One region of the Paenibacillus sp. SER-28 genome, then DNA from elsewhere that is predicted to be linked to it. Evidence: riboswitches for the same ligand, from Rfam matches in the RefSeq annotation. Region 1 holds a riboswitch; the other holds the start of a gene.
What was found. Region 1 has a riboswitch for cyclic di-AMP ahead of ACUYLD_RS21825 (TrkH family potassium uptake protein). Riboswitches for the same ligand answer to the same signal wherever they lie in the genome.
Positions count from the first base shown of each region.

Region 1 (4,678 bases):
AAGCAGACGCCGGTATTGTCGGGTCTGCCATTCATGAAGCCGGACTGCGTTGCATTCCGCTATTTGATGATCATTTGGAGCTCGTTGTTCCCATTGGACATGAATTAACCGTCAAGACAGGAACGGCCTCGATGAAAGATCTGCAAGGATTGCCGATGATTATTTTCTCCAAAGGAACCTGGTACCGCAGTCTGACGGATGACTTATTCCAGCGCAGCGGCATCATGCCGGATATCCGCATGGAAATCGACTCCTTCGAGGCAATTGTACGCCTGCTTCCAACCTGTAAGGCTTCTGCCTTGCTACCCAAATCCTATTTGCGCAGCGAACTATTACGGGATAATGGACTCACTGCATTGTACTTGCCCGATTTGAAGGAGACACGCCGAACGACCTCCCTCATTTACTCGGAGACGACCGATCTCGGTCCGACAGCACGACGCTGGATTAGCGAGACACGGGCGTCGTTTGCAGGTTACCGTATGGTGTAGAGGGTTTAATCCTCTTCATTAACATTAACAACCTCATCCTCAAAGCGACCGATATTGTCATTCGAACCGATGATGACCATAATATCATCTGCTTTTAGCCGATCCATAGCCGTCGGTGCGATCAGGATACCGTTCGCCGTATGAAGCGCCACAACGCTACAACCAAAGCGGGTACGGGCATTTAGCTCTGCTAGCGTTTTGCCATTCAGACATGCAGGTACATTGAGTTCCACAATACTGTATTCCTTAGACAACTCCAAATAATCGAGCAAATTAGGCGTGACTAGCTGGTGAGCCACCCGGATACCCATATCCCGTTCTGGATAAATAATCCGGTCCACACCGAGCTTTTCTAACGCACGCCCGTGCAGCACAGATATGGCTTTGGCTACAACTTTTTTCACACCCAGCTCCTTCAGCAAAATGGCGGTGAGGATGCTTACCTGAATGTCATCACCAATAGCAACAATGCCACAATCGAAATTACGGATGCCCAGTGATCGCAACGAGTCTTCATCGGTAGCGTCCGCCACGACAGTATGTGTCAACATCTCACTCATACTGTCCACAACATCCTCATTCCGGTCAATGCCTAGCACTTCGCACCCCATATCCACCAATTGCAAAGCCAGGCTTGAGCCAAACCGCCCCAAGCCAATAACTACAAACTGCTGCGTTTTCATATCTACTCGAAAACTCCCTTATCTGAATCAATTTCATAAATGAGGATTTTGCACAAATCCCATAAGCGACTTCCAATGAAGAAGATATAGAACGAAATGGTTTAGTTCGTCTATATCTTGACTTCGAAGCGACTGGTATCGAATTTTGCAAAATCCTGAAATGATTAAACCAACGAAATGTATATGAAATGATTCATCCTATAATCATTTTGCCTTCCGGATGACGATACAATTCTTTACCCTTTTTCGGCCCCAGTGCATAAGCTAGCGTGAGTGGCCCCAGTCTACCTGCAAACATCGTCAGGGTAATCACCAGCTTGCCTATGACTGTCAAATCAGGTGTAAGCCCCATCGACAGCCCCACCGTACCAAACGCAGACACCGTCTCAAACAAGATCATCAGAAAATGATGATCTTCGGTTGCCGACAAAATCATGGTCACCCCGATCACGAACAGCAACCCCAGCAGTGTGATGGTCAAAGCCTTGTAAATTCGTCCCTGCGCAAGTCGGTACTTGAACAGTACAATATCTTCCCGCCCCCGCAGCATCGAAATCACTGCTCCAATGAGCAGGGCGAATGTTGTGGTCTTAATCCCGCCTCCAGTAGAGCCAGGGGAAGCCCCAATAAACATGAGTATGATGATAAAAAACTGCGTAGCCTGCCGCAAGCCTGCGATGTCCAGCGTATTGGCACCTGCGGTACGGGGAGTAACGGACTGGAATAAAGATCCCAGTAGCTTACCACCCCAATCAAGCGAGCCAAGAGTCTTTGGATTCGTAAACTCAAATACAAAAATCACGAGCGTGCCGACTACAATCATAGCGCCCGTCATGCTGAGTACCACCTTGGTATGCAAGGACAGTCTCTTGCGCTTGCGATATTCTGCCAGGTCTGACATCACTACAAAACCAATGCCGCCAGAAATAATTAGAAACATTGCGGTAAAATTAACAATCGGATCATATACATAACCTGTCAAGCTGCGAAATTCACCGAATAAATCAAAACCAGCATTGTTAAACATGGAGATGGCATGCCAGATTCCAAAATAAATCGCCCTGCCTACGGGCATATCAAAGGACCAGCGAACCGAGAATATCGTAGCGCATACGCCTTCAATAACCAGTGAGTACAGTAATACCTTACGGATTAACCCGACAATTCCCTCTACAGAAGTCTGATTCATCGCTTCCTGCAAAATGAGACGCTCCCGCAAGGAAATCCGACGCTTGAACACCAGCGCGATTAAGGTAGCCATGGTCATAAAGCCCAGGCCGCCGATCTGAATGAGCGCGGCGATAACAACTTGACCAAAGGTTGTAAAAAAGGTCCCTGTATCCTTAACGACAAGCCCTGTAACACAGGTCGCAGAGGCGGCAGTAAACAAAGCGTCTATAAACGCAAGTGACTTTCCTGTTGTATTGGAGATCGGCAGCATTAACAATAAACTACCTATTAGAATGATAATGGCAAAGCCCGCAACGAATATCTGCGGTGGAGAAAGCCGGAGCCAGCTTGCATTGGGATTCATCTATTCATCACTTCTCTCCTAATCCTTAAAACTATAAATCAGTGATTTAATACGGTGTAAGCTCGCTACGCGTTCCATTTGATCTTTCGATCGTCGTTGCCCCTGAATTTTTTGATTTTTCCAAACCTTAGTTAACTGTAATTAGCATTCCCTGAATACAGGAAGAATGCATGTCAAGCACTACTCGGCTCCTGTGCTATTGGCGGGCAGTAGCGAAGGGGGCAGAATTGTTCTGAAGAAGCGAAGCGTTTGCCTTTATCTCCGGATTTTAACCATTAAAGGGGGTATACAATCAAAAAATCCGGGGATAACAGCAATCGGAAGAGCAATCTGCACCCGCAGCGGTCTAACCAATCCAAACACTTTTATACGCACAAAAAAAGACACCGGAAAACCGAGTGCCTGACTTGGTTCCTGCTCATAGCCTACGAGGTTAGCTGACGGATTCGGGCAGCACAGTATGCCCTATTTACACTTCCGATCCAGCAGGATCGGTTGTAAAATTCACCCCAGTAACATGGTTCCCCCGTTTTCCCATAGAAATTCGGCTCAACTGTATATCATTACCTATGTATTTCATAGGCATTGCCTCAAGATTATAATCCTTCTATATCCAGATCACAAAACCGATTTCGCCGAAAAAACGTGAAATTGGCTTTATTTTGCGAATGGGCATCGTTTAATCGCAGCTTATCTAATTTTATTGGAACTTTAAAGTGCTTTCACTCTATTTTCATGAATATCGCTTGTCTGTTGGCGGGAACCTGTGCAGTATGATATCTTTAATGGATGTTCTTATTTACAGATTAAGGAGGAAACTCATGAATCCTATCGGGAAACCGGTCGTGCTCACGGCCAACTTCAAAAAATTAGGCTTGCTGGGCGGGATTGGCCTGATTTGCTTTTTTATCTTTCAATTGCTTATTCCCTCGCTTAGCAATCCGAGTCCAGAATCAGTAATGAACGCAAAGGTCATCAGCAAACAAGAAGCGGTCATACACGCATTGGACTTCGCCCGCTCCGAGCTGGGCTATACTGAATCACAGCCTGAGGAGCCTGTCGTGACCTATCAGGCCGAAACAGATTTGTACGGTTATTTATCTAGAGAAAAACTACTTCAACAGTACGACCGTACATGGAAAAAAAGTTACCCTTACGAAACCTTTCGGGTCGATCTGCCTGAATCCTCAGCGAAGAGTAAACTGCAAATTCATGTGGATTTATCCACTGGCAAGGTCGTTAGCTTTAAACGGATCACCTCCAGCACCAATTACACACAGGCTGATATTTCTACGGATGAACAAGCACGTAACAGGCTTGTACGTGTGGCTGAGGACGGCATGACGCTCGAAGCCAAGGAGCAGGCGGCCGCAGTATGGGTCAAGCGCTTTGGCTTTAAGCCGTCGGATTTGAAGCTTGCGACCACTGAACAAGAAGGCGGATTAAAGTATACCGTAGACGATAAAAAAATCGGCGCCTCGGTACTTACACTGGCTTTTACTTTTGAAGACGGTGATGTTCGCTCCTTCACCCAAAGCTTTTCGGCCCCGTCGTCCTATACCGATTATATCGAAAAGCAAACATTTTGGGCGAATTTGATGACCTATGCGGGTTATGCCCTATTTAGCTTTGTACTGGGTGTACTTGCTATTGTGTATGCGTCACTCACCCGACGACATACTTCATTTGTACGCGGCATTGTTCTATCCGTTGTATACTTTATTGCTAGTATAGCTGGGACCATGAACATGCTGCCTTTATTGCAAGCAGAAGCAGGCGGTAAGGGCATGCTTATATTTCTTATGGTTTTCCAGATTGGTGTTACCTTTTTCATGGCTGTAGCGCTCTACTTCTCCTTGGTCGGCGGTGATGGGCTTATGCGTCAGGTTGGACTGAATGCATGGCCGCGTGCAAAAGAGCCGGGCTACGGGTTGTATGTGCTTCGCAGTATGTATGTTGGCTACTTGTGG
Region 1 covers NZ_JBRECM010000012.1:53,793-58,470, forward strand. The annotation lists gene ACUYLD_RS21815 (LysR family transcriptional regulator) at 1-491, shown strand, start outside; gene ACUYLD_RS21820 (potassium channel family protein) at 497-1,174, opposite strand; gene ACUYLD_RS21825 (TrkH family potassium uptake protein) at 1,368-2,708, opposite strand; cyclic di-AMP (ydaO/yuaA leader) riboswitch at 3,116-3,268, opposite strand; gene ACUYLD_RS21830 (CPBP family intramembrane glutamic endopeptidase) at 3,530-4,678, shown strand, end outside.

Region 2 (4,678 bases), on a different contig from region 1:
GAATCATTTCGCCCTGGGAGACAATAACCACGTCCCCCTTACGCAATTCGGTTGAGCTAACCACCTGAATGTCATTTCCGATGAGCTTGTTAGCTTGTGTATCCTGCTTGGATTTTTTTAAAGAGGCAGCTTGTGCCTTACCCCGCCCCTCCGCGAGCGCTTCGGCAAAATTAGCAAAAAGCAACGTAAACAACAGAATAACAAACACGGCCAGGTTAAAGCCCATTTCCTTGCCAGTTCCAAAATAACCGGGAAGCAGTAACATGAGCAGCACGACCAATGTACCGATCTCCACGACGAACATGACAGGATTTTTCATCATAATCATCGGATTTAATTTTATAAAGCTATCCTTGATCGCATGCTTCAAGATGCTTCTGTCCAGCATGTGTTTGCGTTGTTCCTTCATGATCCAAACACCCCGTTCATCCATTCTCATTTTCTTCTTCACATGGTCAAAAATTCAGCAACAGGTCCCAATACGATGACGGGTAAAAAGGTTAACGCACCAATCAGCAGCACGACCCCGATCAGAATGGCTCCAAATAACTTGTTGTCCGTGCGCAGTGTCCCCGTCGTCACCGGAGTCGGTGCTTTGGCATTCAGCGAAGCCGCCACAGCCAACAATGCAATCATAGATACATATCGTCCGAAGAACATAACCATCCCCGTTGTCATGTTCCAAAATACGTTGTTATCCGAAAGACCTTCAAATCCCGAACCGTTATTTGCGGCAGATGACGCATATTCATAGAGCACCTGAGTCAACCCGTGATACCCAGGGTTAGTGACCGCATCGTATCCCCAATGACTCATAAATGCAAGTGCAGTTGGGGCGAGAATGAGAAACGGATGTACCAAAATGGCAATCGCGATCAGCTTCATTTCCTTACCTTCAATTTTCCTTCCCATAAATTCCGGAGTTCTCCCGACCATCAGTCCGCATATAAACACACCCAGAATCGCATACATCAGCATATTCATCAGCCCGACACCCTTGCCGCCAAAAATGACGTTTAGCATCATTTCTCCCAAAGCAGCCATACCACCCAGTGGGGTTAGTGTATCATGCATATTATTGACCGAACCTGTTGTTGCCGCTGTTGTGACCGCAGTGAATAAAGCCGATTGTCCAATGCCGAAACGAACCTCTTTCCCTTCCATGCTTCCCTGAGAAGCATCCACACCCAGTGTCTGGATTAACGGATTACCTGTCTTCTCAGACACATACGTAATGGATAGAAAAATAAGAAACAATACCATCATGGAGCTAAAAATAATCCAGCCCTGCTTACGATTACGGGCAAACAATCCAAAGGTATACGGCAACGAAGCCGGCATTACCCACATTGCCAAAATTTCCAGCACGTTCGTCCAAGGACTTGGATTTTCAAAAGGGTGCGCAGAGTTAGCTCCCGCATAACCACCCCCGTTTGTCCCCAAATGCTTGATGGACTCCAGAGAAGCAATGGGTCCCATAGAAATCTGCTGCTGTGTTCCGCTCAGCGTCGTAATATCCGCCGTAGGCTGTAGCGTCTGGGGTACCTTCAATCCAACCAGCACCAGCGTAAGCACAAAGGCCAGCGGCAGGAAAATTCTTATAATGGCTTTAATAAAATCTTGAAAGAAATTGCCCATTCCTTCACCGCGCCGCGTCAATCCTCTCATAAAAGCCGCAGCAACCGCAAAACCGGAAGCAGCCGAAGTGAACATCATCATCGTGACGAACGCCATCTGTGTCAGATACGTAAGCCCGCTTTCTCCGCTATAATGTTGGAGATTCGTATTCGTCATAAAGCTGATTACCGTATTAAAAGCTAGTGATGCTTCCATATTACTGTTTCCAGCCGGATTACCGGGAAGCATTCCCTGTAAACGCAACAGCAAGTAGCTGATTGCCACAAGCACGGCGTTCGTAGCAATGAAACTCATAACATACGTAGTCCAACGCATGCTCTCCACTTTCTTCAAGCCTACTACCTTATAAATCAGCTTTTCTGTTCTGCCAAAAATCCGATCCGTCCGATTGGGTTCATTCGAGAATACATGATACATATATGTACCCATTGGCTTTACCAAGAGCAGCAATATAACGATCACAATTCCAATTTGAAGCAGCTCCATCCTTTATTCCTCCTTCAAAATGCTCCTGCGTTTGGAACAACAGACCTGCTTCCAGAGCACCAAACGTGTGCACACGTTTGCGAAAACCTGCTACCTATGATGCTTAATATTCATGATCTGTTGTTCCCGCCCGCTCTATCCCCTATAGCTGACTAGAACTTTTCAGGGTTCAGGAGTGCGTAGATTAAATACATAAACACAATAGCCGTAAGCCCAAGTATAACGATCATCCTCTTCGTCCTCCTTTAGAGGTCTGCGCATCACACCAGCGTACAAACAGCAGTATCACTCCATAACTCACAGCCATGACGAGCAGCATGTATATATCCATCATGTTTATACCCTCCGTATCGGTCCTCAGATCGCCATTCCTATTTCATCATAAAATCATAAAACAACTATGTTATAAGTGCTTATCCGTTCAGCAGAAAACCCACCTCTCCGTTCAATGTGTAGATCACATGGTCCGCTCCCAATCCTCGATAAATTCCTTGTGGATTACAGCCGTGCGTAATAACATAGATCGATTCCGATGTTAGCGGCCGACATATTTGCAGGAAACGGCAAGTCAGATTCAAGCTGTTCTCGAACAAATACACACTACCAATTTCTTTTTTTGGAAAATTCCATTTTCCCGCTTGCATGGTATTGATGCGGACAATGTGCTCCACACCCATTTTCTTGAGCTGTCGTTCCTCCTGGGCGCTATTCGTCAGAACTGCAAACGCCAATTTTTTGAAAATAAGCAATTTCACAAAACTTCTGCCCGCTTCATTCGGTGCAGTGACAATAATTAACCGACCTTCCATCAGTAGCTCCTCTCCCGGTATAAAAAGACAACAAAAAGAAGCCGAAGGAAAAAGGCTTTCCTCCGGCTTCTTACATATCCATGATAAAATAAACCATGGCTGCACACGGCGGTTTGTTGCCTCTCCCTGTACGCTTACGAGGTTAGCTGTCGGATTCGGACGTGAGAGTCGCCCTATTTCTGGCACTTGACCGGAAAATTCACCCCCATGAGACACACGGCAAGCCGTACAGTCTCGATTGGTTCCCCCGCTTTTGCAACTGCAAAATTTAGCGCTATAGACATTTCGTTGTTGCTTCATTCAAGTTAATTTGAAATTACGTCTTGAATCATACACCCGCGCATGGAAGACTGTAAAGCTCAACTGCGGGGTTATAAATCGGCCTTTAGAGCATAGAAGATTAATAATAACGCTTACAATACAACTATGCTACTCACAGCTCCTTCAATCTCTGTTTTTCATCCCTTTTTGAAAATGACAAGCATGTCAATATTGGCGTAGGGTAGAGCCTTTTTGACCTTTTTTTGTAAAACGAGAAGAAAATACGCTATATGTACCAGCTAAACACCGATTGAACCCGCTTTTATAAGAAGAAACACCTTAATTCGCTCCATTTGCAGTGCGATTTACTGTTTTGAACAAAATACGAATTTACAGCGGCTAAAGGCTTAATACAGCTTTTCCAGACTTGCAACCTTACTTTGAATTGCTTACAATTTAATTGCTGAATATTGAATGAGGAGAGATACTATGACCGTTTATGAATATGATGCGCAAACCCTGCAAGGGAAACCAATTCCGTTATCCACATATAAAGGGAATGTTCTGCTTATTGTGAACACAGCCAGCAAATGCGGGTTAACCCCCCAATACAAAGCGTTACAAGAGCTATATGACCAGTACCATGAACTGGGGCTCGAAATTTTGGGATTTCCCAGCAACCAATTCGCCAAACAAGAGCCAGGTTCCAGCGAGGAGATTTCCGAGTTTTGCCAGATCAATTATGGTGTTACCTTTCCGATGTTCGCCAAGACAGATGTCAATGGCGATCAAGCGCACCCCTTATTTCGCTTCCTGACCCAAACAGCTCCGGGGGTACTAGGGTCCAAAGCGATCAAATGGAATTTTACTAAATTCTTAATTACACGAGAAGGTAACGTATTTAAGCGCTATGCACCGCAAACCACTCCAGATAAGTTGGCGGGAGATATAGAGAAGCTTTTGCAGCAAAACTGATATTCTTCTTTATCACAGTTATTAAAACAAAAAAAGCATCCCTTCACGTAAACCGTGTCAGGATGCTTTTTTAACTAGGTCTTGCATATAATGCGGTCGAGAGGACTCGAACCTCCACGGGCGTACGCCCACTACCCCCTCAAGATAGCGTGTCTGCCATTCCACCACGACCGCAAATCATAATGTATTGAGGCAACAGATTTATTATACTCTCTCATCAACTATTTGTAAACAAAAATATAATAATTATTTTATATGTTATTTTATCTAACATATAAAAGTGATAATAATATTTAATTTGACACAAATACTGCTAAAATGTAAATATATATTACATATATTTCGAATTTTTTCGTTGTCCCTAAGTAAAGAGTAAAATAATATAACATAATGATTCACTTCGAGGAGGCGAACCGCCCTGCATAAAGGCAACCGCTTGCTGAACTATGCATTATTGTTGGACCCTTCCCTACCTGTTGGTGGCTTCACCCGTTTTAACGGACTGGAGA
Region 2 covers NZ_JBRECM010000001.1:330,658-335,335, reverse strand. The annotation lists gene kdpB (potassium-transporting ATPase subunit KdpB) at 1-409, opposite strand, end outside; gene kdpA (potassium-transporting ATPase subunit KdpA) at 448-2,124, opposite strand; gene ACUYLD_RS01565 (potassium-transporting ATPase subunit F) at 2,277-2,354, opposite strand; gene ACUYLD_RS01560 (hypothetical protein) at 2,538-2,933, opposite strand; cyclic di-AMP (ydaO/yuaA leader) riboswitch at 3,049-3,217, opposite strand; gene ACUYLD_RS01555 (glutathione peroxidase) at 3,684-4,169, shown strand; tRNA gene ACUYLD_RS01550 (tRNA-Leu) at 4,261-4,343, opposite strand; gene ACUYLD_RS01545 (urease accessory protein UreF) at 4,606-4,678, shown strand, end outside.
Region 2: it holds a riboswitch for cyclic di-AMP, as region 1 does, so the genes downstream of both, ACUYLD_RS01560 (hypothetical protein) here and ACUYLD_RS21825 (TrkH family potassium uptake protein) in region 1, are expected to answer to the same signal.